3 regions of the Bacillus sp. KH172YL63 genome follow, and region 1 is predicted to be linked to each of the others. Evidence: a T-box and tRNA genes for the amino acid it is inferred to sense, from the RefSeq annotation. Region 1 holds a T-box; the other regions hold tRNA genes.
The links. A T-box is a leader RNA that pairs with one kind of tRNA and senses whether it is charged. The one in region 1 lies ahead of KH172YL63_RS15835 (valine--tRNA ligase), so its partner is inferred to be a tRNA-Val.
Positions count from the first base shown of each region.

Region 2: it encodes a tRNA-Val, which carries the amino acid that the T-box ahead of KH172YL63_RS15835 (valine--tRNA ligase) is inferred to sense. The anticodon was not compared.
Region 3: it encodes a tRNA-Val, which carries the amino acid that the T-box ahead of KH172YL63_RS15835 (valine--tRNA ligase) is inferred to sense. The anticodon was not compared.

Region 1 is NZ_AP022842.1:3,084,217-3,094,049, forward strand. Features, by position in the region: gene KH172YL63_RS15830 (bifunctional folylpolyglutamate synthase/dihydrofolate synthase) at 46-1,362, opposite strand; gene KH172YL63_RS15835 (valine--tRNA ligase) at 1,488-4,139, opposite strand; T-box leader at 4,210-4,436, opposite strand; gene KH172YL63_RS15840 (hypothetical protein) at 4,601-4,789, shown strand; gene ysxE (spore coat protein YsxE) at 4,827-5,861, opposite strand; gene spoVID (stage VI sporulation protein D) at 6,033-7,223, opposite strand; gene hemL (glutamate-1-semialdehyde 2,1-aminomutase) at 7,405-8,697, opposite strand; gene hemB (porphobilinogen synthase) at 8,752-9,726, opposite strand; gene KH172YL63_RS15865 (uroporphyrinogen-III synthase) at 9,751-9,833, opposite strand, start outside.
Region 2 is NZ_AP022842.1:3,457,364-3,467,196, forward strand. Features, by position in the region: gene KH172YL63_RS17655 (glycogen/starch/alpha-glucan phosphorylase) at 1-184, opposite strand, end outside; gene glgA (glycogen synthase GlgA) at 174-1,619, opposite strand; gene KH172YL63_RS17665 (GlgC family sugar phosphate nucleotidyltransferase) at 1,616-2,644, opposite strand; gene KH172YL63_RS17670 (glucose-1-phosphate adenylyltransferase) at 2,684-3,841, opposite strand; partial or broken gene glgB (1,4-alpha-glucan branching enzyme) at 3,831-5,717, opposite strand; tRNA gene KH172YL63_RS17680 (tRNA-Glu) at 6,424-6,495, opposite strand; tRNA gene KH172YL63_RS17685 (tRNA-Ser) at 6,500-6,590, opposite strand; tRNA gene KH172YL63_RS17690 (tRNA-Asn) at 6,596-6,670, opposite strand; tRNA gene KH172YL63_RS17695 (tRNA-Ile) at 6,680-6,756, opposite strand; tRNA gene KH172YL63_RS17700 (tRNA-Gly) at 6,767-6,840, opposite strand; tRNA gene KH172YL63_RS17705 (tRNA-His) at 6,856-6,931, opposite strand; tRNA gene KH172YL63_RS17710 (tRNA-Phe) at 6,954-7,029, opposite strand; tRNA gene KH172YL63_RS17715 (tRNA-Asp) at 7,061-7,137, opposite strand; tRNA gene KH172YL63_RS17720 (tRNA-Met) at 7,224-7,297, opposite strand; tRNA gene KH172YL63_RS17725 (tRNA-Ser) at 7,321-7,413, opposite strand; tRNA gene KH172YL63_RS17730 (tRNA-Ile) at 7,432-7,508, opposite strand; tRNA gene KH172YL63_RS17735 (tRNA-Met) at 7,513-7,589, opposite strand; tRNA gene KH172YL63_RS17740 (tRNA-Ala) at 7,643-7,718, opposite strand; tRNA gene KH172YL63_RS17745 (tRNA-Pro) at 7,727-7,803, opposite strand; tRNA gene KH172YL63_RS17750 (tRNA-Arg) at 7,809-7,885, opposite strand; tRNA gene KH172YL63_RS17755 (tRNA-Leu) at 7,960-8,048, opposite strand; tRNA gene KH172YL63_RS17760 (tRNA-Gly) at 8,054-8,128, opposite strand; tRNA gene KH172YL63_RS17765 (tRNA-Leu) at 8,137-8,221, opposite strand; tRNA gene KH172YL63_RS17770 (tRNA-Lys) at 8,255-8,330, opposite strand; tRNA gene KH172YL63_RS17775 (tRNA-Thr) at 8,344-8,419, opposite strand; tRNA gene KH172YL63_RS17780 (tRNA-Val) at 8,428-8,503, opposite strand; rRNA gene rrf (5S ribosomal RNA) at 8,514-8,630, opposite strand; rRNA gene KH172YL63_RS17790 (23S ribosomal RNA) at 8,797-9,833, opposite strand, start outside.
Region 3 is NZ_AP022842.1:982,248-992,080, forward strand. Features, by position in the region: rRNA gene KH172YL63_RS04845 (23S ribosomal RNA) at 1-1,258, shown strand, start outside; rRNA gene rrf (5S ribosomal RNA) at 1,425-1,541, shown strand; tRNA gene KH172YL63_RS04855 (tRNA-Asn) at 1,549-1,623, shown strand; tRNA gene KH172YL63_RS04860 (tRNA-Ser) at 1,630-1,721, shown strand; tRNA gene KH172YL63_RS04865 (tRNA-Glu) at 1,746-1,820, shown strand; tRNA gene KH172YL63_RS04870 (tRNA-Val) at 1,844-1,919, shown strand; tRNA gene KH172YL63_RS04875 (tRNA-Met) at 1,929-2,002, shown strand; tRNA gene KH172YL63_RS04880 (tRNA-Asp) at 2,082-2,158, shown strand; tRNA gene KH172YL63_RS04885 (tRNA-Phe) at 2,201-2,276, shown strand; tRNA gene KH172YL63_RS04890 (tRNA-Thr) at 2,292-2,367, shown strand; tRNA gene KH172YL63_RS04895 (tRNA-Tyr) at 2,385-2,468, shown strand; tRNA gene KH172YL63_RS04900 (tRNA-Trp) at 2,479-2,552, shown strand; tRNA gene KH172YL63_RS04905 (tRNA-His) at 2,564-2,639, shown strand; tRNA gene KH172YL63_RS04910 (tRNA-Gln) at 2,679-2,750, shown strand; tRNA gene KH172YL63_RS04915 (tRNA-Gly) at 2,755-2,829, shown strand; tRNA gene KH172YL63_RS04920 (tRNA-Cys) at 2,837-2,910, shown strand; tRNA gene KH172YL63_RS04925 (tRNA-Leu) at 2,919-3,002, shown strand; tRNA gene KH172YL63_RS04930 (tRNA-Gly) at 3,007-3,080, shown strand; gene KH172YL63_RS04935 (carbohydrate ABC transporter permease) at 3,590-4,531, shown strand; gene KH172YL63_RS04940 (carbohydrate ABC transporter permease) at 4,531-5,358, shown strand; gene KH172YL63_RS04945 (ABC transporter substrate-binding protein) at 5,439-6,716, shown strand; gene KH172YL63_RS04950 (sensor histidine kinase) at 6,859-8,670, shown strand; gene KH172YL63_RS04955 (response regulator transcription factor) at 8,651-9,833, shown strand, end outside.

The sequences.
Region 1 (9,833 bases):
ATAGTCACAAGTTTAAGAATATTTTATCAAATACCCTCACTAAAGTCACTTATTATTTCTATAATTTTCAAGATATACAGACAGGAATGGCTTCACTTCTGAAAGAAAATAGAGGGATCCTGTCACGAGCAGCACTTCCTCACTGTGCATTTCCTGAACTTTCTTTTTCAAGTAGTCTTTCCAGTGAGGGACTTTCTCTTTATTTGGATGCGCCGATGCTTCATAAAGTTCTTCCGCTGATGCGACCCTTGGAAACTCAAAGGTCGTGAAAGCGATTTGATCTGCTGCAGCTCCCAATTGCGTGATCATCGGCTTCAGCTCTTTGTCGTGAAGGGCTGAAAAAAGGATCGATACTTTCTTATCTGTAAATCTCTCCCCGATTGTTTTCACCAGCGCCTTCACACCTTCCGGATTGTGAGCACCGTCGATATAGATTTGCGGATCATCCGACAATGCTTCCATCCTCCCTGGCCACGTTGCTTTCATCAAGCCAGACTTCCAGTTCTCCACGTCTGTATCGAATCCTTCTGTTTCCTTCAGGAGCTCAACCACTTTGAGGGCGATCGCCGCATTATTGATCTGGTGCGTCCCCAGCATGGACAGCTCATAAACTTCAGTGCGTACCCGTGAACTGAACTGGAACCGTTCTCCCTTTTCAAGCAGCGCGACCCGCTCTGCTGAAAAAGCATCCCCAAGTTCGAAAAGCTCACTGCCCATTTCGGCCGCTCTTTTTCTGATTACCGACTTCGCTTCCGGCTGATCCACCCCTGAAATGACCGGCACGTTCTTTTTAATGATACCGGCTTTTTCATAAGAGATGTCTTCAAGTGAATTGCCCAGGAACTGCATATGATCAAGCCCGATACTCGTGATGACCGAAACCATCGGTGTGATGACATTCGTCGAATCCAGTCTGCCCCCAAGGCCGACTTCGTAAAGGACGAGATCAACCAAGTTCATTTCAGCAAAATAATAGAAGCTCATGGCCGTAATGATTTCAAATTCAGACGGTCCACCCCATTTAGTGTGTTCCATTGCCTCTGCAATTGGCTTAATCTTTTCAACCAGCTCGGTGAGCGCTTCATCTGAAACAGGTTGCCCATTGACGCTGATTCTCTCATTGAAGCGCTCGAAATAAGGGGAAGTGAACGTCCCCACCGTGTAGCCTGACTCTTCGAGGATATGGCGGACGTAGGTGACGGTTGATCCCTTTCCGTTCGTCCCGCCGATATGGACCGTTCTCAGCTTTTCATGAGGGTTGCCCAGTTCTTTCAATAAATGATTCATCCGCTGAAGGCCAGGCTTGATTCCCAGTCTCAGCCTGGAATGGATCCACTCCACTGCTTGTTCATAGGTTAGCATGTGCTTCACTCCCATTATTATCATGAAAAAAGAGGGCTTTTTCCAGTATGGATCAGGAGATACTGCCTCTCCCGATCCATCCTGAAACCAATAGCCCTCGTCTTACCCTTTATACTCAGCAGGTTTTATACTGATTTTAGTTCTTCAATTCTTGCTTTTACTGTTGCCTGCTTTTCAAGATAATCTTTTTCTTTTGCTTTTTCCTCATCTACTACGTTTTGAGGGGCTTTGCTGACAAATTTCTCGTTGTTCAGCTTGCCTTGAACGCGGGATACTTCCTTCGTCCATTTTTCCAGTTCTTTCTCAAGACGGGCAACTTCTTCCTCAATATTGATCAAGCCTTCTAATGGAAGGAATAAGTCTACTCCGGTCACGACGGCTGTCATCGCTTTTTCAGGCGCTTCTAAATCTGTACCCATTTCAAGCTTCTCAGGATTACAGAATTTCTCGATATACGCCTGGTTTCTTTCGATGATACCGAGCGTACGGGCATCCTTCGCTTTCAACATTAAATTGATCTGCTTGCTCATCGGTGTGTTCACTTCAGAACGTACGTTACGAACCGCGCGGATGATGTCGACAAGAAGCTTCATTTCTTCAGCTGCTTCGTTGTCTGTAAACTCATCTTGAACCGTCGGCCATGCTGCGATCGTAATGGATTCGCCTTCATGCGGCAAGTTCTGCCATATTTCCTCGGTAATAAACGGCATGAATGGGTGAAGAAGTCTCATTGTGTTGTCGAGAACATAAGCAAGAATCGAACGTGTCGTTTTCTTAGCTGCTTCATCCTCTCCATACAGAGGCAGTTTCGCCATTTCAATATACCAGTCACAGAAGTCATCCCAGATGAAGTTGTAAAGAAGTCGGCCCACTTCACCAAACTCATATCGGTCAGCCAAACGAGTCACATTTTCTATCGTTTCATTCAGGCGGGTAAGGATCCACTTGTCGGCAACCGACTTTTCACCTGAAAGATCGATTTCTTCGTATGTCATGCCATCCATATTCATCAGGGCGAATCGGGAAGCGTTCCAGATCTTATTCGCGAAGTTCCAAACAGATTCCACTTTTTCAAATGAGAAGCGAAGATCCTGTCCTGGTGAACTTCCGGTTGTCAGGAAGTAACGGAGGGAATCGGATCCGTACTTTTCGATGACATCCATTGGGTCTACACCGTTTCCTAGTGATTTACTCATCTTACGTCCTTCTGCATCGCGGACCAAACCATGAATGAGAACATCTTTGAATGGTCTTTCTCCGGTGAACTCCAACCCTTGGAAAATCATCCGCGATACCCAGAAGCCAATAATATCGTACCCTGTAACAAGTGTGTTCGTTGGGTAATAACGCTTAAAGTCTTCTGCATCCAGATCAGGCCAGCCCATCGTTGAGAATGGCCATAATGCCGAACTGAACCAGGTATCCAACACGTCTTCTTCCTGGGTCCAATTTTCGATATCTTCAGGTGCATCTTTCCCTACATACATTTCACCAGTTTCATTGTGGTACCATGCAGGGATTCTGTGTCCCCACCAAAGTTGACGGGAGATACACCAGTCACGGGTGTTTTCCATCCAGCGTAGGTAGGATGTTTCAAAACGTTCAGGAACAAAATTAACTTTGTTCTCACCTTCTTGAAGTTTAACCGCTTCTTCTGCCAATGTGTCCATTTTAACGAACCATTGAGTAGAAAGATAAGGCTCAACCACCGCTCCGCTTCGCTCAGAATGTCCAACCGAATGCATATGCTCTTCGATTTTGAAGAGGACGCCTGCGTCTTGAAGGTCCTTCACGATCTGCTTACGGCAGTCAAAACGATCCATGCCGTTATATTTGTCTGCTTTTTCGTTCATCGTCCCGTCTTCGTTCATCACAAGGATGCGTTCCAGGTTATGACGGTTTCCGATTTCAAAGTCATTCGGGTCATGAGCTGGTGTGATTTTCACCGCTCCGGATCCGAATTCCATATCCACATAATCGTCGCCGACGATCGGGATTTCACGGCCAACGATTGGAAGTGTCACGGTCTTTCCGATCAGATGCTTGTAGCGGTCGTCTTCCGGATGTACCGCTACGGCAGTATCTCCGAGCATCGTTTCCGGACGGGTTGTGGCAATTTCGATATGTCCGCTTCCATCAGCCAATGGATATCTCATATGATAGAACGCGCCTTGAACGTCTTTATGGATAACCTCGATGTCAGAAAGGGCCGTCTTCGTTGCAGGGTCCCAGTTGATGATGTATTCGCCGCGGTAGATCAATCCTTTTTTATAAAGGTCGATGAATACCTTCTGAACTGCGTCAGATAATCCTTCGTCAAGCGTAAAGCGCTCACGGCTGTAGTCAAGACCGAGTCCTACCTTCGCCCACTGTGCCCGGATATGCTCTGCATATTCTTCCTTCCACTTCCACGTTTCTTCAACGAACTTTTCACGGCCAAGGTCGTAGCGTGAAATCCCCTGATTGCGGAGTTTTTCGTCCACTTTTGCCTGTGTGGCGATACCTGCGTGGTCCATTCCAGGAAGCCAAAGGACATCATAGCCCTGCATCCGCTTCATTCTTGTCAGGATATCCTGAAGCGCCGTGTCCCAGGCATGACCCAGGTGAAGCTTTCCGGTTACGTTCGGAGGAGGAATGACGATTGTATACGGCTCCTTCTCCTTGTCGTTTGCTGCTTCGAAGTATTTTCCTTCAAGCCACCATTTGTATCTGCCTTGTTCAATCGCATTCGGATCGTATTTCGTCGGCATCGATAATTGTTGATCTTGCGTTTCCATTGAAATTCCTCCTATATCATCGTATGAAATCATACACTTTTCTAAAAAAATAAAAAAATCCCCCGTCCTGTAAAAGGACGAAGGATTCCATTCGCGGTACCACCTTTTTTCTCAGGAGAATACAGCCTCCTGAACGCTCGACTTCCATAACGGCTTCTAACCGGCTTCTACTACTGACATTCATAGAAACAGCTCCCCAGGCGACCTTCCATTGTCTTAACGTAGAAAATCTCTCAGCAAACGATTTTCCTCTCTGAAAGTAAGGATCAATGTACTCTTCCTGTTCATTGCTTTTCGCATATTATTCAGTTACTCATTATAGTATAGGATAAGATAAACTTTCGTCAATCATTATTGGCATTTTTCATGAAAAATATTCAAATCGCCTATACCCGGCACCAATATGTATCGAAATCATAAGATAAAGTAGTGTAAATACCCAGGAAAGTGAGTGGACCACTTTGAAGAAAATCAATCAATATACCCTTCAGAAATGGATGGGAACCGCCCGGTTGATTTGTAAACAGTTCATCATCCCCTTTTCAATTTTTCAAGGAATCAGGACCATTTTGCTCCCTACCACCTTTGATGTGCTCTTATTGACGCTTTTCATCGGCATCGGCCTTGCCATTTATTTCGACTGGATTTAATGGACCGACGAAATGGGGACATTCGTCAGTCCTTTTTTTATTCTCCCTCGGCTGCCTGTGCCTGTTCCTTCTTTTTCTTTTCCATTTCATCGAGACGCATGACGACATATTCTGTATTTTTCAGAAGCCAGTAGTGCCGCTGCAACTTCTTGACCGACTTCCTTTCATTCCTCTTATCCTTCGGTGTATGGAAGTACTTCTCCGCCACTGCGATGACTGAGCTCGGATACGCTAAATAACTCATGAACAGGAGCCGCTCCTCGTTCCGGACGGCAAAATGATGGAAATACGTAGTGAGCCACTCGACACATTCTTCATAATACTTCGGATACGTTTTCAGCGTCCTTGATAAAAAAGGCAGCAGGTCGTGAAACGGCGAGCCGATTTTTGAATTCTCGAAGTTATGGAAATACCCCATCCCCCGGTCATCGAACAGGAAATGCTCCGTCGATACCTTTCCGTGGGTGATGACGGTCCTGACCTTCTCCATTTCCTTCGTTTCTTCGTACCATTCATCCAGCATCTTTCGGGAAAATTTCAAAGCCTGTGACGCATCTTTATAGTACATACAAAAATGCAGCTGAAACGGGGACATATACGTCGTCTTCTCGCAAGCTTCTACATACTCATCAAGGAATTCCTGCTCTTTATCCCACCTCGATGTGAGCAGGTCATAATGGGACTCCCTCTCTTCTTTATCGATCTTGACTTCCTGAGAAGAAAGAGAATGGAGGCGGGCGAGTTCCCTGAACATTTTCTGGTGCTTCTCAAAGCTGTCTTCCCTTTCCTGATTCAAAAGCCATGGCATCACATAGTATAGATCGCCTTCATTCCACACGGCGTACCGTCCATCAAGGGTCGGATAGATGGGGACGATCCGGTTGTAGCCCCGTTGAAAAAGCAGCTGTACATTCCGGACGAAATCCACTCCGTTCTGTGCAGGGAGCTGCTTCACCGCCAGGGTACCCTTGTTGGAGAAAACCTTCGAGATCTTCCCGTAGCTTTCCACAAAATGTGGTTCGACGCCATAAGGCTGCAATACAGGCTTTAATCCATCGAGCGTTTGTACCATTCCTCTCACCTTCTAAGATTTCTATTCTGTTCATCAGTATTCAGGTCATGCCATCCATGCTTCATAACATTCACCCTAAAAAAAACGGGCCAACTCCAATCATCCTGGTGTCAGCCCCGTCTTTTCGTTTATAAAAGAATGTCATCGTCATGCTGACATTGCTTTGACATTTTATCCCTTGAAGACAAATTCGCTTTTCGGGATGTAAAGAACCTGCCCGACGTATACATCCTGGTTGGCCTCAAGCTGATTGACCCTTAACAGCTGAGGGATTGTTAAGTCATACTTCTCAGCGATAAAATCAAGGGTCTCTCCCTCCTGGACGATGCATACACGCAGGGTTGCGCCTTTTTCCTCTTCTTTCCTTGCAAAGAAATCTGTCAGTGAAATCGTTTCATATTTCTTCTTGCCTTTTGTCTTTTTCTTTTCATCCTGCTCTTCGCCGCTTTCTTCCATTTCAGCTGAAGAGGATGAGGAGGATTCTTCTTCCTCCGCTTCCTGGGCCTTAGGCTTCGGCGGAGGGGTATAGACAGCCTTCGGTTCTGCATGCTGCTCTTCAGAAGACTCACTCAGTTCATGTTGAGGCAATTGGAAGACATTTTCTTTCCGGTAGTCGATTTCTTCATACGTATGAGCCGGTTGGGCATCGTATTGGATCTGAACAGGAATTTCGTCCTCCGCTTCCTTAGGCGGCGTCTTCCCTTCCAGGCTGAACGGCCGGTATTCTTCCTCTTCCGCTTCCGATTCCGCCTCTTCTTCTTCAACGGTCGACGTCTCGTCACTTTCAGAGTAGATGCCGTACTCGAACACTTCTTCTCTTTCCTCTTCCGTTTCCACTTCTTCCTCCACTTCTGCTACGGCCGCAGACCTGTACAGTGGCTCGAATTCTTCTTCCCTGCCATACTCGGCCTCAAGGGGCGTATGGGTTTGCTGTTCTCCATATATACCGGTAATCGTCAGATCGGCATTCAATTTCAGGCACGCATTTTCAGGCACATGATAATCAAATGATTCGACGTACACATCAATATCACCGAGGCTTGCAATCCGGTTTTTCGGGATGGTCACATCGACCGGGAAGCGGTGGACAAACTCATACTCCCCTTTCTCCCTCTTTTCCACAGTCTGGACGAACTTCCCGCCCCCTTCGAACCCGTCATCTTCCTCTTCACGTAGAGAGGTTGGCAAATATTCACCAGAGAGGTCAAGGCTGCCCCTAATAAGTACATATTGCTCTTGCTCTTGAATCGTTATATGGGGATCTAAGGAGATGGATAACAGTTCTTCAACTTCCTGTCCTTTTTTAAACCAAATTGATTCTTCCAAAGAAAATCGTAAGCACGATTGTTGTTCGTGTGACAAAGAAATTCCTCCTTTCATGTTCCAAACAAAGAAATAGTAAACAATGCCATTATCACTTTATGAACGCAAAAGGCGGAATATGATAGTTAACGAAAAGTTGTCGCAAGTTTAAGGATGTTATTCAGCTGAGGGTGATGGAACCAAAAAAAGCCGGTCCAAATTTTAGGACCGGCTTTATCTATTACTTCTTGCTGATTTTCTCAAACGCTTTGTCTGCTGCTTGCAGGGTTTTTTCAATATCTTCATCCGTATGGGCAGTTGAAAGGAACAGGCCTTCAAATTGTGAAGGTGGCAGGAATACTCCTTGATTCGCCATTTCACGGTAGTAATCGGCAAACATTTCTAAATCGGAAGACTTCGCACCGTCGTAATTGTTCACTTCTTCGTTTGTGAAGAAGATCCCGACCATGGAGCCTGCACGATTGATACGATGAGGGATGTTGTGCTTTTCTGCTGCTTTCTTCAATCCTTCTTCGAGCATATCCGCTTTGCGGGCAAACTCTTCATACGTTTCCGGTGTCAGCTGGCTGAGTGTTTCATAACCTGCCGTCATGGCAAGCGGATTCCCTGATAATGTACCCGCTTGATAGATCGGACCGCTTGGCGCGATTCTTTCCATGATTTCAGCTTTTCCGCCGTACGCTCCGACCGGAAGACCTCCGCCGATCACCTTTCCTAAGCAGGTCAAATCAGGTGTCACATTGTAAAAGCCTTGCGCACATCCGTACCCGACACGGAATCCGGTCATTACTTCATCAAAGATCAACAGGGAACCATGATTCTCTGTGGTTTCACGCAGTCCCTCTAAGAAACCAGGCTGAGGAGGGACAACGCCCATATTCCCTGCAACCGGCTCAACGATGATGGCCGCAATGTCGTCTCCGAATTGTTCGAAAGCATAACGGATGCTTTCTAAGTCATTATAAGGGACGGTAATCGTATTCTTCGCCACACCTTCAGGCACTCCAGGGCTGTCAGGCAGTCCAAGCGTCGCGACGCCGGAGCCTGCCTTGATCAATAATGAATCCCCATGACCGTGGTAACAGCCTTCGAATTTCAGGATTTTATTACGGCCTGTGTAACCGCGGGCAAGACGAAGTGCACTCATCGTCGCTTCGGTTCCGGAAGAAACCATGCGGACGACTTCGATGCTCGGCACCCGGTCAATCACCAGCTTGGCCAATTCATTTTCGATTTCTGTAGGGGCTCCGAAGCTTGTCCCGTTTTCCGCTACCTTTTTGATTGATTCAACCACACGGTCATTGCTGTGTCCGAGAATCAGCGGTCCCCATGAGAGGACGTAATCAATATATTCATTTCCATCAATATCGTAAATTTTAGATCCTTTTCCTCTTTCCATAAAAATGGGATCCATCTTGACTGATTTGAATGCCCTCACCGGACTGTTCACGCCGCCGGGCATCAGATTTACTGCTTCTTTGAACGCTTGCTTCGATTTCTCATATGAACGCAATAGGGTTTCCTCCTTTTGTGGTCTTTCGGTTTTCCTCGTCTATTGTTCCCTTTATCAGGATAACCAATTGGCTACATCTTTGGCGAAATACGTAATGATGAGATCTGCTCCTGCACGCTTCATGCTTGTCAGCTTCTCCATGACGATTTCCTGTTCGTTCACCCACCCGTTTTGGGCCGCGGCTTTCACCATGCTGTACTCCCCACTTACATTATAAGCAACAACAGGTGCGTTAAAACGGTCCTTCACTTCTCTCATAATATCCAGGTAGGACAGTGCCGGTTTCACAATCAGGAAATCCGCCCCTTCTGCCATATCCGATTCTGCTTCACGAAGGGCTTCCATGCGGTTCGCCGGATCCATCTGATAGGTTCTCCGGTCCCCGAATTGAGGCGTGGAATGGGCCGCATCACGGAACGGACCGTAAAAGCTTGAAGAATATTTAACGGCATAAGACATAATCGGTACGTCATGATAGCCCGCTTCATCCAGTCCGTGGCGGATCGCTGCCACGAATCCGTCCATCATGTTAGACGGTGCAATGATATCAGCCCCTGCTTCTGCCTGACTGACTGCTGTTTTGGCTAAAAGGTCAAGCGTCTCGTCATTCAGGACTTTTCCTTCTTTCACGATCCCACAATGACCGTGGCTCGTGTACTGGCAAAGGCATGTATCGGCGATGACAACAAGCTCCGGGTAGTGTTCCTTCACAAATCTTGTCGCTCTCTGTACAATCCCGTGATCGTGATACGCCTGTCCCCCTAATTCATCCTTCTCTGCCGGTACACCGAAAAGAATGATCGATTTGATGCCAAGGGAAACGACTTCATCCATTTCCGCTTTCAGGTTATCGAGCGAGATATGGTAAACACCAGGCATGGAAGGAACAACATTCTTGATATTTTCCCCTTCCACTATAAACAATGGATAAATCAGGTCTTCTTTTCTCAGATGGGTTTCTCTTACCAGCGCACGCATACTTTCACTTTGGCGTAAGCGGCGATGACGGTTAAATTGCAGGTCTTTCATGATAAAAGCCTCCTAAGTATATGACTATCGGGAAGAGATGAAGGATTTCATCTCATTCACCATTTCATTAACAGTATAAATCTCCGGACAAATATTTACATGCAATC
Region 2 (9,833 bases), 370 kb from region 1:
GCTTTTGTTTATTGAAACGGTATTGTTCATTCGTATGGATCCAGTTCATCGAAATGTATTCCCGGATCAGGTGACCCAGCGTGAAATACTGATCCTGACTGCTGGACTCGGGGAACGTCTTACCGTACATCATTTCAAGCTTTTTCAGGAACATCTCCTTGAATTCAATCGGATCAGAAAACATGGCTTTCACTCCTCAATACCAAGTCAGCATATAATTGATTATATTTGAAAGCTGATTGAGCCCAACTATAATCCTTATTCATGGCGGTCCGTACAATATGATTCCATGTTTCCGGGTCATTGTGATAGATCGACAGGGCTCTTCGATAGGTGAAAAGCATGTCGTGGGCATTGAAGTTCTTGAAAGAGAAACCATTCCCGGTTTTCGTCTCTTCATTATAAGACTCCACCGTGTCGTTCAGTCCACCTGTCTCCCTGACCAGAGGAAGTGCACCATAACGCATCGCAATGAGCTGCCCCAATCCGCACGGCTCAAATTTGGAAGGCATGAGGAATAAGTCACTGGCGGAATAAATCTCCTTTGCGAGGTCTTCATTAAAGCCGATCTGCACCCTCACTTTTTCTGGATATGTCCACTCCATCTCCCTGAAGAATTGTTCGAACTCCCAATCCCCTGTTCCAAGAAGGACAAACTGAACATTCTCCTGAAGTATTTCATGAAAGACTCCCCTTACTAATTCCAATCCTTTCTGGCTTGTTAACCTTGAAATGATTGATACAAGGGGGATTCCTTCATTCTCCTCAAGCCCCAGCCTTTTTTGCAGGTGACACTTCGCCTGCTTCTTCCCATTGAGATTTCCGCTGAAGTAAGGGAATTGTCCATCATCAGGATTATACATTTCATCATCGATCCCATTCAGGATACCGGTCAATTGATGATAACGCTGACCAAGGATATCATGAAGCTTTTCCCCGTAATAAGGGGTCAGGATTTCCTCCTTGTATGTAGGGCTTACCGTGGTGACGAAATCAGAGGAAATCAGTGCCCCCTTCATAAAGTTCATGTTTCCGTAAAATTCCAGGTATTCATGATGAAAATATTTATCATGAATGCCTAAAAGGTCTGTCATGACCTGTTTAGGATAGATCCCCTGGAACTGGAGATTATGAATGGTGAATATGCTCCGGATGAACGAATACCCTGGTCTCTCCTGATACTCTGTACGGAGCAGGAAAGGGATCATCCCTGTATGCCAGTCATGGCAGTGGATCACATCCGGATAGAAATCAAGGACGGCGATCCCTTCCAATACCGCTCTTGTAAAAAAGGCAAAACGCTCTCCATCATCAAAATAACCGTATAAACGGTCCCGTTTGAAATAATATTCATTGTCCACAAAGTAATACGTGACGCCATGTTCACTGTATTCTTCGATTCCACAATACTGGCTGCGCCAGCCGACCGAGACGAAGAACTCTTTCTTCTTCTTCATCTTTGAGCGGTATTCTTGGGAGATCCCGCCGTACTTTGGCAGGATCACCCTGACATCCGTCCCGAGACTCCTTAATTCCTTTGGCAAAGCCCCGGCTACATCCGCCAAGCCGCCGGATTTAACGAAAGGGACACACTCAGATACTACAAATAAAACCTTCACGAATTCATCAGCGCTCCTTGAATCATCCCTTTACGAATGACGATTGGATTGTTTGGATCTCCGATAAGCTTTACACCATCTTCCACTTTCACGTCTTTATCCAAGATCACATTCTCTAGTACACAGTTATCTCCAATTTGACTCTTTTGCATAATGATGCTGTTGAAAATCGCTGTATTTTTGCCGACTTTCACGGCACGGAACACTGTGGAATTGCGCACTTCCCCTTCAATGAAGCATCCATTGGCAATAATGCTGTTCTTGACGCTTGCTGCAGAAGTATACCGAGTCGGCGGCTCATCCTTCACTTTCGTATAAACCGGGGAATCTTTCTTGAACAGCTCTTTCCAATAAGATAAATTCAGGAGCTTCATACTGGCTTCATAGTACTCTTCAATACAATCAATCGTCTGGACGAATCCGTCATGCTCATAACCACAAACCTTTAGCCCGTTATCCATGTCATTCACAACATCTTGCATGCACGTATAGCGGGACTCCCTGCGCTCCTTGATCAAATCAATCAGCGTGGAGGTCTTGACCAAATACATTTCCATCGATTTACCTTTATGTCGCATTTCAGTGATATCACATCCGATTCGCACATGTCGCTCAAGCACCGGCTGAAAATCGATATTCGCCAATGTATAACAGTTGCTGATCAATGCGTACTCCTGGGTGCTCCGGTTGAAGTAGTCGAGATGATGGGCGAAATGATTGAATGACCCCACACCCTCTTCATTTGCTTCAAGTCCAGGTGCCGGGAAGAAAAACAGCCCATCACGCTTCCGGTTCAGATCCCAGTTCTTCCCCGAGCCGAGATGGTCCATAAGGGAACGATACTGAAACTTCGGAAAAATGGCCACCGAACCGATATCAGAATTCACCATATTCGACAGAACAAAGTCGATCAAACGGTATCTCCCTGCAATCGGCAAAGCCGCTAATGAACGATGTAATAATAGATCTTCCAACGACTCGTAATAACTCGTAGCATCAATAACACCAAGCATTGTATTTTTCAAGATATTTCCTCCTCTTATGTTGTGATAATGATATTCGCCTCAGACTTTTTCTTGTTCCAACAATGTTTCTATGAATGATTCAGTCACAAGAATGATTTCATCAGATCCCTCTTCCGGCATGATGCACAGCCCGCTTGGAACTTTCACATTGGATGGTACTATGGCTTGCTCGATATATGCGTTTTCTCCGATGACAGCGTCAGGCATGATCACGGAACGAACGACATGTGCTCCCTTTTTCACCGTCGTCCCCTGGAACAGGACAGATTTACGGATGGTCCCTTCGATCGTACATCCTTCATTGACAAGCGATCCCTCGACCAATGCATCTTCTGCGATATATTGAGGAGGCTCATTCGGATTCACTGAATACACCCTCCAGTCATGATCGAACAGATTCAGCTCGTTTTCCTCATCAATCAAATCCATATTCGCGTCCCATAAGCTCTTCACTGTGCCGACATCCTTCCAGTAACCCTGGAACGGGTAAGCCATCAGCTTCTTCTTCTCATCAAGCAAGAGCGGGATGACATCCTTTCCAAAGTCATGGCTTGAGTCAGGGTTCCGTTCATCCATCTCCAAGTAATCTTTAAGCACCGAATAGTTAAAGATGTAAATGCCCATTGACGCCAGATTACTTTTTGGAAAAGCAGGTTTTTCTTCGAATTCCGTGACCCTCATATCATCATTCGTGTTCATCAGGCCGAAACGGCTCGCTTCATCCCAGCCCACTTCAATGACAGAAATCGAGACGTCTGCTTTTTTCTCGATATGATAATCAAGCATTTTGCTGTAGTCCATCTTGTAAATATGGTCACCGGACAGAATCAATACGTACTCAGGATCATACTGCTCAAGGTAATTCATATTTTGATAGATGGCACTTGCCGTCCCCGTATACCAGCGCATTTCGGATGATTCAGCATAAGGCGGCAGCACCGTCACCCCGCCGTGTTTCCGGTCAAGATCCCACGCGCTTCCGATCCCGATATAAGAATTTAATACGAGTGGCTGGTACTGGGTGAGGACACCAACTGTATCAATCCCTGAATTTGTACAATTGCTCAGGGTGAAATCAATAATCCTGTACTTTCCTCCGAATGGTACAGCCGGCTTCGCCAGGCTTTTGGTCAAAGAACTCAATCGACTCCCTTTTCCACCTGCTAATAACATGGCCACGCATCTACCTTTTGCCATCTTTCCTTCTCCCCTTCCAATCGTTTGGTTTTAAATAAACGGCTGCATATGGTGGAATCGTCATTTCCACATAGCCTTCCCTTCCGTGGTATCCCTCTTTATGCACAGTGAGCGGCAGCGGATTCACCTGATGGGAACCGCCAAATCGCTCATCATCACTGTTCCAGATTTCCTCGTACTCCGCTGCGTTGTTCACCCCTACTTTATACTGGTGATACACGTTCGGACTGAAATTGCAGATGATCACCAGATGATCCCCTTCTTCGCCCCCATAACGGATGAAAGAAAAAATCTGCTGTGCTGCATTATTGACATCCACCCACTCAAATCCCTCAGAGCGATGGTCCATTTGGAATAACGGTGCAGCACCATTATATAAATGCAGAAGTTCTTTGAAATATGAATTGAATTTATGATGAAATTCGTAATCCATCAAATGCCAATCCAGTTCTTCCAGGTCCTTCCACTCAGAGAAAGGTGCCAACTCGCTCCCCATGAACAAAAGCTTCTTCCCTGGATGGGCGAACATATAACTCAGCAGCAGACGATATTGTGCGAATTTCTGCCAATAATCACCCGGCATCTTATTTAACAACGACTTCTTCCCATGTACCACTTCATCATGGGAGAAAGGAAGGACATAATTCTCTGAATAGGCATACAACAGCGAAAAGGTAATCAGCGAATGTACATGCCTTCTTTCAGAGGGTTCGGTTTCCATATATTTAAGGACGTCATTCATCCATCCCATGTTCCACTTATAATTAAATCCCAGGCCTCCATAATGGACAGGTGATGTCACCTGCGGCCAGTCTGTTGAATCCTCTGCCATCATCAGGATGGAAGGATCATACTCAAACACTGCCGTATTCAATTTCTTCAAGAATTGGATGGCACCGTCATTCGGAGCCGTCTGTCCCTGATTCGCCCAGTAAATGATATTGGCAACAGCATCGATCCGGAACCCATCAATATGATACATTTCCATCCAAAAGCGGGCATTGGATATGAGGAAACTCCTGACTTCCCCTTTTCCAAGGTCAAAATTCGCCGTCCCCCACGTATAATTCTCACGATCCCGTTCTTCTCCGTACTCATAAGCAAATGAACCGTCAAATTCATACAGGCCGTGTGCATCCTTACAAAAGTGCCCCGGGACCCAGTCAAGGATCACCCCGATGGAATGTAGGTGACACTCATTCACAAAGGCCATCAGCTCATGTGGAGAACCGTACCTGCTTGTAGGAGAGTAATAACCGGTCCCCTGATACCCCCAGGACCTGTCAAAAGGATGCTCTGTGACCGGGAGAAGCTCTATATGGGTAAAGCCATGCGCCTTTACATGAGGAATCAATTGCTGAGCCAATTCCTTGTAGGAAAGAAACTTGCCTGCTTTCTTCTTCCATGTGCCTAAATGCACTTCATAGATCGACATCGGCCTATCGTAGACCGCTTGCGAGGCCCTTTCTTCAAGCCACTTCTCATCTTCCCAGGCGAATCCCTGGAGGTCGTACACGACACTTGCGGTTCGCGGGCGCTTCTCAGAGGCAAACCCATATGGATCCGCCTTTAATTTCTTGGTGCCATAAGGAGTCGTGATTTCATATTTATACGTTTCTCCCGTCAAATCCCCCTGTATACGGGCCGTCCATATCCCTTGGTCATTGCGGCGTCTAAGTTCATACCCGACACCATTCCAATCGTTAAACGAACCCACTACTGTAACCTGTCTAGCTTTCGGTGCCCAAACGCAAAATTCTGTATGAGTGCCTGTAGCATCCCTCACTACATGTGCCCCCATAAACTGATAGGCCTGCTGCATACTTCCCTCATGAAATAAATAAACATCATAATCTGTTATGGTCATTGCGTTCATCAACTCACCTACACTTTTTCAATCTACATACTACTTTCTTTTAACATCAGTAAAATCCTTTAACTAATCGTCGCTCAATTACGACAATTTACTACACTCCTTACGTTAACTTCGGCATAATTGGATATTAATGACAAATGATAAGGTTTACATTTTGATTTAGCAGTAAAAACAGAGGAAATCGATAGCGAAGTTTGTCGAAAGTTTTTTCACTTAAAATGAAATTAATAAGAGAGGATATAGAGAAATACTTGAAGTTTGAATCAAATGGGTTCAATAGGATAGGTAGTGGAGTTGTCGAACGGTGGAAGGTGAATGGGTAAATCAAGTTTTTGTACAAGGACTAAATAACAGATGATGTAAACCAAATAGTAGACAATTTCTTAAATTTCAGGAGAGTGTGATAGAGAAGGAGGGATCACAGCATACGTCTTTACAAGGAGAAGCTGTTCGGAGTTGAAGCGCTGCATGTGCCGGAGAGAAGATGAGAGATTTTGGACGGCTTCAGAAAGCATTGATTTTTCAAATATGCGGGAGGGCTATTTTCCCGGGGATGTAGATGGCTGGCCGGTTTGCTCGCTTGAGCCCTGCCGACAGAGGAGGAATGTATGACTTGAAATTTTTATCAACGCAAGGCTGGATGAAAGCAGCTGAAGGTTTATAAACAAAATAAAAAAGACTATCATGATGATAGTCTTTTTTAATATGACCCATACGGGATTCGAACCCGTGTTACCGCCGTGAAAGGGCGGTGTCTTAACCGCTTGACCAATGGGCCAAGATGGCGGAGAAGGAGGGATTTGAACCCTCGCGCCAGTTGCCCGACCTACACCCTTAGCAGGGGCGCCTCTTCAGCCACTTGAGTACTTCCCCGTAATTGGCTCCGCAGGCAAGATTCGAACTTGCGACCGATCGGTTAACAGCCGATAGCTCTACCACTGAGCTACTGCGGAATAATATGATGGTGGGCCTAAGTGGACTCGAACCACCGACCTCACGCTTATCAGGCGTGCGCTCTAACCAGCTGAGCTATAGGCCCATAAAATAATTGGAGCGGGTGAAGGGAATCGAACCCTCATCATCAGCTTGGAAGGCTGAGGTTTTACCACTAAACTACACCCGCAAAAGAATGAAAATATGGGGCGACTGATGGGAATCGAACCCACGAATGCCTGAACCACAATCAGGTGCGTTAACCACTTCGCCACAATCGCCATAATATTCACAAACAAAAAATGGTGGCTCAGGACGGAATCGAACCGCCGACACATGGATTTTCAGTCCATTGCTCTACCAACTGAGCTACTGAGCCATATTATTCTAAATATTTTAAAAAAAACAAATGGCGGTCCGGACGGGACTCGAACCCGCGACCTCCTGCGTGACAGGCAGGCATTCTAACCAACTGAACTACCGGACCAGAGTTTTTTTGCGTCAGCAAAAATAACTTTCATTACTTTACGTCAGCAAAATATGGTTCATTACCTTGCGTTAGCAAAAATGGTATTGCGGGGACAGGATTTGAACCTGCGACCTTCGGGTTATGAGCCCGACGAGCTACCGAACTGCTCCACCCCGCGACGTTAAGAATATAATTTAAAAATGGAGGAGGAAGGGGGATTCGAACCCCCGCGGGCTGTTACACCCCTGTCGGTTTTCAAGACCGATCCCTTCAGCCGGACTTGGGTATTCCTCCGTATTGAAAAATGGTACTTGGTGGACCTTGTAGGACTCGAACCTACGACCGGACGGTTATGAGCCGTCTGCTCTAACCAACTGAGCTAAAGGTCCCTATTGGTAGCGGCGGAGGGGATCGAACCCCCGACCTCACGGGTATGAACCGTACGCTCTAGCCAGCTGAGCTACACCGCCAAGAAACAAGCTATGTTGAAGTATGAAAGTTTCGTTACTGTCGTAAAAAAACTTGGTGGAGCCTAGCGGGATCGAACCGCTGACCTCCTGCGTGCAAAGCAGGCGCTCTCCCAGCTGAGCTAAGGCCCCATATGAAGTGGTCGGGAAGACAGGATTCGAACCTGCGACCCCTTGGTCCCAAACCAAGTGCTCTACCAAGCTGAGCTACTTCCCGAAATATGGCGCGCCCGAGAGGAGTCGAACCCCTAACCTTTTGATCCGTAGTCAAACGCTCTATCCAATTGAGCTACGGGCGCAAGATGTAAATATTGTTGTTTTTTTACTTTTTAAAGCACCTTATGGAAAGATAATTTGCTTGCGCAAAAATCTATGGTGCCGAGGACCGGAATCGAACCGGTACGGTAGTCACCTACCGCAGGATTTTAAGTCCTGTGCGTCTGCCAGTTCCGCCACCCCGGCTAGTATGGAGCGGAAGACGGGATTCGAACCCGCGACCCCCACCTTGGCAAGGTGGTGTTCTACCACTGAACTACTTCCGCAAAACAAATGGTGCGGGTGAAGGGACTTGAACCCCCACGCCTCGCGGCGCCAGATCCTAAGTCTGGTGCGTCTGCCAATTCCGCCACACCCGCAAATTGTAAGTCATTGAACTTACATGATAAAAATGGTGAGCCATGAAGGATTCGAACCTTCGACCCTCTGATTAAAAGTCAGATGCTCTACCAACTGAGCTAATGGCTCTCAAAAAACCAAATGGTGCCGGCAAGAGGACTTGAACCCCCAACCTACTGATTACAAGTCAGTTGCTCTACCAGTTGAGCTACACCGGCAAGTGTAATGGTGGAGGATGACGGGATCGAACCGCCGACCCTCTGCTTGTAAGGCAGATGCTCTCCCAGCTGAGCTAATCCTCCATTATATATAGCCTGGCGACGTCCTACTCTCACAGGGGGAGATCCCCCAACTACCATCGGCGCTGAAGAGCTTAACTTCCGTGTTCGGCATGGGAACGGGTGTGACCTCTTCGCCATAATCACCAGACTATTGTTTATCCTTTAAAAGGACAAGTTCTATTATATCGTGTTGATATAATTTTTCAAGGCTTTTTTTATACTTTCGCATAAAATTTATTCCCTGAAAACTAGATAAAGAATTGATGTCAAGAAAGCCGAATATCAGCCTGTTGTTCATATAAATATGACTCTTTGTGGTTAAGTCCTCGATCGATTAGTATCAGTCAACTCCACATGTCGCCATGCTTCCATCTCTGACCTATCTACCTAGTCATCTTCTAGGGATCTTACTCACTTACGTGATGGGAAATCTCATCTCGAGGGGGCTTCATGCTTAGATGCTTTCAGCACTTATCCCTTCCGCACATAGCTACCCAGCGATGCCTTTGGCAAGACAACTGGTACACCAGCGGTGCGTCCATCCCGGTCCTCTCGTACTAAGGACAGCTCCTCTCAAATTTCCTGCGCCCACGACGGATAGGGGACCGAACTGTCTCACGACGTTCTGAACCCAGCTCGCGTACCGCTTTAATGGGCGAACAGCCCAACCCTTGGGACCGACTACAGCCCCAGGATGCGATGAGCCGACATCGAGGTGCCAAACCTCCCCGTCGATGTGGACTCTTGGGGGAGATAAGCCTGTTATCCCCGGGGTAGCTTTTATCCGTTGAGCGATGGCCCTTCCATGCGGAACCACCGGATCACTAAGCCCGACTTTCGTCCCTGCTCGACTTGTAGGTCTCGCAGTCAAGCTCCCTTGTGCCTTTACACTCTGCGAATGATTTCCAACCATTCTGAGGGAACCTTTGGGCGCCTCCGTTACTCTTTAGGAGGCGACCGCCCCAGTCAAACTACCCACCTGACACTGTCTCCCACCCCGATAAGGGGCGCGGGTTAGAATTTCAATACAGCCAGGGTAGTATCCCACCGATGCCTCCACCGAAGCTGGCGCTCCGGTTTCCAAGGCTCCTACCTATCCTGTACAAGCTGTACCAAAATTCAATATCAGGCTACAGTAAAGCTCCACGGGGTCTTTCCGTCCTGTCGCGGGTAACCTGCATCTTCACAGGTACTATAATTTCACCGAGTCTCTCGTTGAGACAGTGCCCAGATCGTTACGCCTTTCGTGCGGGTCGGAACTTACCCGACAAGGAATTTCGCTACCTTAGGACCGTTATAGTTACGGCCGCCGTTTACTGGGGCTTCGATTCGCACCTTCGCTTGCGCTAAG
Region 3 (9,833 bases), 2.1 Mb from region 1:
CGAGGAGAGAATCCTAAGGTGAGCGAGAGAACTCTCGTTAAGGAACTCGGCAAAATGACCCCGTAACTTCGGGAGAAGGGGTGCTCTGGTAGGGTGCAAGCCCGAGAGAGCCGCAGTGAATAGGCCCAGGCGACTGTTTAGCAAAAACACAGGTCTCTGCGAAGCCGTAAGGCGAAGTATAGGGGCTGACGCCTGCCCGGTGCTGGAAGGTTAAGAGGAGTGCTTAGCGCAAGCGAAGGTGCGAATCGAAGCCCCAGTAAACGGCGGCCGTAACTATAACGGTCCTAAGGTAGCGAAATTCCTTGTCGGGTAAGTTCCGACCCGCACGAAAGGCGTAACGATCTGGGCACTGTCTCAACGAGAGACTCGGTGAAATTATAGTACCTGTGAAGATGCAGGTTACCCGCGACAGGACGGAAAGACCCCGTGGAGCTTTACTGTAGCCTGATATTGAATTTTGGTACAGCTTGTACAGGATAGGTAGGAGCCTTGGAAACCGGAGCGCCAGCTTCGGTGGAGGCATCGGTGGGATACTACCCTGGCTGTATTGAAATTCTAACCCGCGCCCCTTATCGGGGTGGGAGACAGTGTCAGGTGGGCAGTTTGACTGGGGCGGTCGCCTCCTAAAGAGTAACGGAGGCGCCCAAAGGTTCCCTCAGAATGGTTGGAAATCATTCGCAGAGTGTAAAGGCACAAGGGAGCTTGACTGCGAGACCTACAAGTCGAGCAGGGACGAAAGTCGGGCTTAGTGATCCGGTGGTTCCGCATGGAAGGGCCATCGCTCAACGGATAAAAGCTACCCCGGGGATAACAGGCTTATCTCCCCCAAGAGTCCACATCGACGGGGAGGTTTGGCACCTCGATGTCGGCTCATCGCATCCTGGGGCTGTAGTCGGTCCCAAGGGTTGGGCTGTTCGCCCATTAAAGCGGTACGCGAGCTGGGTTCAGAACGTCGTGAGACAGTTCGGTCCCTATCCGTCGTGGGCGCAGGAAATTTGAGAGGAGCTGTCCTTAGTACGAGAGGACCGGGATGGACGCACCGCTGGTGTACCAGTTGTCTTGCCAAAGGCATCGCTGGGTAGCTATGTGCGGAAGGGATAAGTGCTGAAAGCATCTAAGCATGAAGCCCCCTCGAGATGAGATTTCCCATCACGTAAGTGAGTAAGATCCCTAGAAGATGACTAGGTAGATAGGTCAGAGATGGAAGCATGGCGACATGTGGAGTTGACTGATACTAATCGATCGAGGACTTAACCACAAAGAGTCATATTTATATGAACAATCGGCTGATATTCGGCTTTCTTGACATCAATTCTTTATCTAGTTTTCAGGGAATAAATTTTATGCGAAAGTATAAAAAAACCTTGAAAAATATCATATAAACGATATAATAGTACTTGTCCTCAAAAAAGGACATACAATAGTCTGGTGACTATGGCGAAGAGGTCACACCCGTTCCCATGCCGAACACGGAAGTTAAGCTCTTCAGCGCCGATGGTAGTTGGGGGATCTCCCCCTGTGAGAGTAGGACGTCGCCAGGCATATCGTTCCGCAGTAGCTCAGTGGTAGAGCTATCGGCTGTTAACCGATCGGTCGCAAGTTCGAATCTTGCCTGCGGAGCCATTTTATGGAGAGCTGTCCGAGTGGCCGAAGGAGCACGATTGGAAATCGTGTAGACGGTTAACGCTGTCTCAAGGGTTCAAATCCCTTGCTCTCCGCCATAACATTTCCATAAAGATAAATATGGCCCATTGGTCAAGCGGTTAAGACACCGCCCTTTCACGGCGGTAACACGGGTTCGAATCCCGTATGGGTCACCATTTTTATAAATGATATACATACTGGAGGATTAGCTCAGCTGGGAGAGCATCTGCCTTACAAGCAGAGGGTCGGCGGTTCGATCCCGTCATCCTCCACCATTTTATCGACGCGGGGTGGAGCAGTTCGGTAGCTCGTCGGGCTCATAACCCGAAGGTCGCAGGTTCAAATCCTGTCCCCGCAATACCATTTTTGATTCAGTAGGAGATTTTCCTTGATGAGTCACCTATGGATAGTTATTTTTGCTGGCGCAAAAAAACTCTGGTCCGGTAGTTCAGTTGGTTAGAATGCCTGCCTGTCACGCAGGAGGTCGCGGGTTCGAGTCCCGTCCGGACCGCCATTTTCTTTTAAAGCATAATGGCTGATTTGATTTAAATATTATGGCTCAGTAGCTCAGTTGGTAGAGCAATGGACTGAAAATCCATGTGTCGGCGGTTCGATTCCGTCCTGAGCCACCATTTGTTTCACTGGATGCCGGTGTAGCTCAACTGGTAGAGCAACTGACTTGTAATCAGTAGGTTGGGGGTTCAAGTCCTCTTGCCGGCACCATCCGAGTGATCTCATATGGAGGGGTAGCGAAGTGGCTAAACGCGGCGGACTGTAAATCCGCTCCTTCGGGTTCGGCAGTTCGAATCTGCCCCCCTCCACCATTTTTTTTATAGGGGTATAGTTTAAAGGTAGAACGAAGGTCTCCAAAACCTTTGGTGTGGGTTCGATTCCTACTACCCCTGCCAATTTTATTATGGCGATTGTGGCGAAGTGGTTAACGCACCTGATTGTGGTTCAGGCATTCGTGGGTTCGATTCCCATCAGTCGCCCCATTAAAGTCACATTTTCAATTCAGTGACATATACTAACAGTGGGCTATAGCCAAGCGGTAAGGCATCGCACTTTGACTGCGACATGCGTTGGTTCGAATCCAGCTAGCCCAGTAGTGCGGAAGTAGTTCAGTGGTAGAACACCACCTTGCCAAGGTGGGGGTCGCGGGTTCGAATCCCGTCTTCCGCTCCAATCATATGGCGGCATAGCCAAGTGGTAAGGCATGGGTCTGCAAAACCCTGATCACCGGTTCAAATCCGGTTGCCGCCTCCATATGTAATGCCGGTGTGGCGGAATTGGCAGACGCGCACGACTCAAAATCGTGTTCCTCTGGAGTGCCGGTTCGATCCCGGCCACCGGTACCACATCGCGGGTGTAGTTTAGTGGTAAAACCTCAGCCTTCCAAGCTGATGATGAGGGTTCGATTCCCTTCACCCGCTCCAACTTACATACGACAGGCTTTCTCATTATGAGGAAGCTTTTTTTGTTGTTTATTAAATAGATAGCGGTGGGGATTTAGAGCGGGATCGAGCGTGTTAGCTTTAAAATGGCGCTCATTTATCTTCAATACTGGGATTATATGTTCAAAGTGACTGTGTATATATTTCATCTCTGGCTTATACCTTCAAAATACCCGTCTTGAGAGTTAATCCGGAGCACATATTTTCAAAACACTTCAACTTATTTTCAAATCTGTGATTTTATTTTCAAAAATGCCCCCCTTATTTTCAATTCCACGATTTTATTTTCAAAAGTGCTGCCCAACGCTTCACACCCCACTCGTGCCACCATGAGTTGCTTAATCAAGCATCTTATTTACCCCCATCACCACAACCTAAAACCTATCTAGTCAAAATAGTGCACCTTCTTCGTCAATTGAGTCTCCCTTAATGAGAAAGCGCTGCCATTATAATGTAAGAAAGCGATTACATATTTAGGGGTGGTGATACGGGTGGAAACGAAGATTCAGACTGGAGCAGTAAGCACAGATGCTCAATTAAAGGCTGTGACGAAGAAGAAGTTTAAGTATAAGGGCTTGCTGACGTATGCTGCCTTTGTAGGACCGGCACTTTTGTTTTTCTTAGTGATACAGATCTTGCCTTTCTTGATGGGGGTCTATTATTCTTTTACTTCATGGAATGGTGTCAGCTCGGTTGTCGAGTGGGTTGGATTTGATAACTACAAGAAGATATTCACGGACGATAAGACTTTCTTTAATTCATTTATGTTCACGACGAAGTTTATGTTTGCAGCTGTGATCATCAGTAACTTGATCGGATTTGGGTTTGCGCTGCTTCTGAATGCAGCGTTGAAGACGCGGAACATTCTGCGTACGGTGTTTTTCATTCCAAACGTTATTGGCGGATTGCTGCTTGGGTTCATCTGGCAGTTCATCTTCGTTAAAGGGTTCGCGTCTCTTGGCAATATGACGGATATCGGATTCTTTAAAATGCCGTGGCTGGGTGATGAAACGACGGCTTTCTGGGGGATTGTCATCGTATTTGCATGGCAGATCTCAGGTTACATGATGGTCATCTATGTGGCAGCTCTGCAAGGGGTGGATAATTCACTGTTAGAAGCAGCGAAGATGGATGGTGCATCCAATTGGACGCTTTTGACCAAGATCATCATCCCATTGATTCTGCCGGCATTTACGATTTGTTTCTTCCTGACGATTTCAATGGCCTTTAAAATATTCGATCTGAATATTTCCCTGACAGGCGGAGGGCCTTTCAATTCTACACAATCTGTTGCGATCAATATTTATCAGGAAGCATTCCAGAATAACCGCTATGGTCTTGGAACAGCAAAATCAATTCTGTTCTTTGTGGTAGTGGCCGTGTTTACGACGATTCAGGTCATGATAACGAAGAAGAAAGAGGTTGAGGCATAATGGGCAATCGCTATACGAAGACAACATTTGTATTAGAGATCATCGGGATTGTGATCGGGCTCATTTTCCTTATCCCTTTCTACTTCGTATTGATCAACTCTGTGAAGCCTTTCGCTGCCATCTTGATCGATGCGGCGGCCTGGCCGAAGGAATTTGTGTTTTCTAACTATGCGAAGGTGTGGGAAGTCATCAATTTCCCCCGTGCCTTCTGGAACTCCCTTGTCATCACGGTGTTCAGTAACATTGGCCTGGTGATCATCAGTTCGATGGCAGCCTGGAAAATGGTCCGTACACCAGGGAAATTCAGCAAGATCCTGTTTGTAGTATTTGTTTCTGCAATGGTCATCCCGTTCCAGACGGTGATGATTCCACTGATGAAGGTCGGAGGGACGCTTGGACTTACGAACAGCATTCCCGGATTGATTATCATGTACTTCGGTTTCGGGGTACCGCTGTCCTTGTTCTTGTATCACGGATTTGTGAAAACAGTTCCGATTGAAATTGAAGAATCAGCAATGATCGATGGATGCAGTCAGTTTGGTGTGTTTTGGAGAATCGTGTTCCCGTTATTGAAACCGATTACGGTGACAGTCATCATTCTGAATACACTGTGGATCTGGAATGACTACCTGCTGCCACTTCTTGTGTTACAGGATGCGGAACTGCGTACGATCCCGCTTGCAGCAAGTTCATTCTTTGCACAGTATACGAAACAGTGGGATATGGGTCTTGCGGCGCTGGTGCTCGGCATTACGCCAATCATCATATTCTTCCTATTCTTACAGAAGCATATCATCAAAGGAATTGCTTCAGGTTCCATCAAGTAGATAGTAAATTTCTGTCACGATGCTATCATTGAAACAGAAATTTATATAAAATATTTTATATCAGGGAGGTCAAACCATTTATGAAACGTATTTTGTTACTTTGTATGTCTTTAGTATTGGTGTTTGGAATCATTGCAGGTTGTTCATCTAAAGATAAGTCAAACAGTTCTGGTGGAGAGTCAGGATCAGGTGATGATGTTGTCACACTTAATTTCTTCCAATTCAAGGTAGAGATTGCTGATCAATTGCAAGAAATGATCAACGAATTCGAAGCTGAACATCCGAATATCAAGGTCAAGCTTGAAACAGTTGGTGGAGGTGCCGATTACGGTGCAGCACTGAAAGCGAAATTCGCTTCTGGGGAAGAGCCTGATATTTTCAACAATGGTGGTTTCAAAGAGCTAGAGCTTTGGAAAGAGAAGCTTGCTGATCTTTCAGGTGAGCCTTGGGTTGAGCATGTTCTTCCTATCGGTAAAGTTCCGATGACAGATGAAGACGGTAAGCTGTATGGTATGCCTGTCAACCTTGAAGGATATGGATTTGTTTACAACAAAGATTTATTCGAAAAAGCAGGAATCACTGAGGCTCCTGCAACGATTGATGAGTTAAAAGATGCTGCGAAGAAACTTGAAGCAAAGAAAATCACTCCGTTCTCAGCTGGTTACGGTGAGTGGTGGGTAATCGGTCAGCATTTACTGAACATTCCTTTTGCTCAACAGGAAGATCCTGAAGCGTTCATCGCCGGTCTATATGATGGATCTGAGAAAATCGTCGGTAATGAAAAGTTTAAGCAGTTCAAAGAAGTTCTGGACACAGAGCTTAAATATGCAAACGATAATCCTTTAACAACGGATTACAACACGCAAGTCACGCTATTCGCTTCTGGTGAAACAGCGATGCTTCAACAAGGTAACTGGACTGAGAACATGATCACTGAAATCAATCCTGAGATCAACATGGGCTTCCTTCCAATCCCTGTAAGCAATGACGACAGTGCAGACCGCCTGCCGGTCGGTGTACCGAATAACTGGGTACTGAACAAGAACTCTGAGCACCTTGAAGAAGCGAAAACATTCTTAAACTGGATGGTATCTTCTGAAACAGGCAAGCGCTACATCACGGAAGAATTCGCGTTCATCCCGGCATTTGATAATATCGAGCCGAACGGTCTTGGTGACCTTGGAGAGTCAATCCTTGAGTACTCTAAAGCGGAGAAAACGATTCCTTGGACTTGGTTCAGATGGCCGGATGGAGCAAACAAAGAGTTTGCTGCGACAATCCAGGAGTATGCCGCTGGAAAAATCGATTACGACACTGTACTTGAGCGATTCCAACAAACTTGGGATAACTTGAAGTAAACAGAATAATGGAAAGCATGTCTATTAAAGGCATGCTTTCTATTTTATAAGTTTAGTAGGAATATTTAGAAAAACTCCTTCAAGAGCCGGGGAAAACACTTTATACTGATTGTATAAGTGAGACCTGGGAGGTCCGTCCCTCATGTTTAAGAAAAGCATTCGCAATAAGTTGATTGTGCTGTTGATGATTACGACGATTGTGCCATTCGGCAGTTCGATCATTATTACATATTTGTATACGAAGGATTCGATGGAGGAGCAGGTGGTGAAGGAGAGCAGCAATCTCCTTTATCAGGGGAAGGTGAATCTTGAGAGCTATATCAATGAGCTCAACGGCCTGACGCTCACACTCTATAATAATCCTGATTTTATTAACTATATGAGGTCACCGGGTGAGGGTGACAATTACTTGACGATCGGCATCGTGAAGAACATTGTGCAAACGATTCTCTACACAGGTGACACGATCAACGGGGTACGCATTTCATTTGCTGATGGTGACCGTGTCATTACGGCCACGAAACGATCGACCGTTGTGTTCTCCAACAAAATCAAGGAGTCGGAATGGAAGAACTTCAGAAGTGCGGAGCGCAGCCCCTATAACATGTATATAGAACCGGCGTACAGCCAGGAAGAGAAGAATATCAACCGTTCGAAGGATATCATCACGATCCACCGGGCTTTCCGGAACGTTCCGGGAGAGGAAGTGCTCGCCTATATCTCACTAGATATTTCCCCGGATAAAATCATTGATCTGAGCAGGAATCTATATAACTCGGATTCTGAGGAATTCTACCTTCTGTCATCGGAGGGGGAAATGATATACAGCTCGGATAAGGACGTTTCCGATGACGGGAATAATCAGAAATGGATCAAGCGGATCCTTGAGTCAAATCATGAATCAGGGACGCTTGAATGGAAGGAAGACTCATTCAACGGCGTGATGATGTATGACCAGCTGCCTGCTTCTGCAGGCGGATGGCTGCTTGTGAAAAGGGTTTCTTATGGGAACCTGTATGAAAGCGCCTTTAGCGTGGCGAAGATCAACATTTTATTCGGGGTACTGGGGTTGAGCCTGGTGGTGCTTGCGACACTGTTCGTTTCCTTTAAGATTACGTCGCCGATCCGTATCCTGCTAACCCATATCCAGGAGGTGGAGAAAGGGAATATGAAGGTTCAGGCCCAGTCATTCGGTCCAGATGAGATCGGGATCCTCGGTTATCGTTTTCAGCAGATGATCGAGAGGATCAATCAACTGATCAACCGTGAGTATAAGCTTGAGCTTGAGAACAAGACGAATCAATTAAAAGTCCTTCAGTCCCAGATCAATCCTCATTTTCTCTATAATGCCCTGCAATCGATCGGAACGATTGCATTGAAGAACAAAGTGCCGCAAATCTACTCCCTGATCACCCACCTTTCGAAAATCATGAGGTACGGGATGAATATGGAGGAGGATGTTGTTCCGTTAAGGCAGGAGATCAATTACACGAACGCCTACCTTCTTTTACAAAAAGAGCGCTTCGGGGAGAACCTCGATTATCACGTCGAAATGGAAGAAGGGGTAAGTGATATCCATGTACCAAAGATGATCCTTCAGCCGCTGATCGAAAATTATTTCAAGCATGGGTTCGATATCCGGGAAGGGGTCGGGCGCATCTCGCTGACAGGCTATCAGGAAGGGGACGAATTGGTTCTGATCGTACGTGATAATGGAGTGGGTGTTACAGAGGACAGGCTACAGGAGATCAGGGAGCATTTTAAAGCGGCTGCATGGAATAAGACCGGTGAAGAGACGAACATCGGTCTGAAGAACGTGTATGTGCGCTTGAAGCTCTATTATGATGAACGGGCCCGCCTCACCCTTGAAAATCATGAAGACGGAGGCTTTATGGTCACCATGAGGCTGCCAATACGAATGGAGAGTGAAGCAAATGAAAGCAATCATCATTGATGACGAAAAGCATGTACGTGAAGGGTTACTTTTATTGGCTGATTGGGAAAAGCACGCCATCCACACGATCCTGGAGGCAGAAGACGGGGACCAGGCCATCGAATTGATCACCGCGCACAGGCCGGAGATTATCTTCACCGATATGAGGATGCCGAGGCGTGACGGGATATCACTCCTGAAGTGGCTGTACGATTCAGATCTTAAAAGCAAAACGATCGTCGTCAGCGGATATGATGATTTTGAATATATGAGAAACGCGATTTTCTATAAAAGCTTCGATTATATCCTGAAGCCGATCGAGCCGGATGTGTTGAATGAAACGTTGGATAAAGCGGTGAAGGAATGGAACGACCAGGCCCGTTCAAGGAAATCTCTTGTTGAGGATACACAGGTGATGAACGAAGCCAAGCCCCTTTATTGGGAAAGGCTGTTTTCAAGCCTTTGCGAGAAGGAAGGCATTTCAGCAGAGATGGTGGAGAAGGTTGAGCACGAGTTCGGCGTAAACATCACCAAGATGCAAAAGACCATCGCCCTCCTGCCGATCAAGCCGATCATGATGAAGTCTTTCCAGGGAGACCGGGATCTTGCCTTTTTCACACTCATCAATATATGCAATGAACTGCTCAGAAAGCAGAATGACGGGGTCTGCTTCAGGAATGGAAACAAGGAAGAAGAGCTGGTGATTCTTTTCTGGAAAGATAAGAACCTCGCGTATTTGTTGGAAGAGATATATACATTGATCTATCAGTATAGCAAAGTCTTCATGGTCATGGCATTGGGACAGAAGTCGAAAATGGTGAATGAGGCATACAGTTCTGCGCTTGAAGTATATTCGAAGCACAGTTTGCTCGTAGAGAAGAAGATTGTCACACATGAAGATCTCGAGAAAGGACCGATGCTTCATTTATTGGATCACTCCAATGAACTGAAATGGGCGATCCGCTCAGGGAGCATGAATCAGGTCCGGGAGCAGCTGGAAGAAATCTTCTCCCTGTTGGACAGTAGGCATACACTGTCCCTTGAACAGGTTCAGGTATGGGAGGATCAGTTCGAGCAATTAAGGAATAACTGGCTGAAAGAATATGAAATCAGGCGTCAGGATCCCTTCTACCAAGGCCTGGATTATTGGCGGGAGGACGGGTCGTTTTCATTCCGGAAATTCA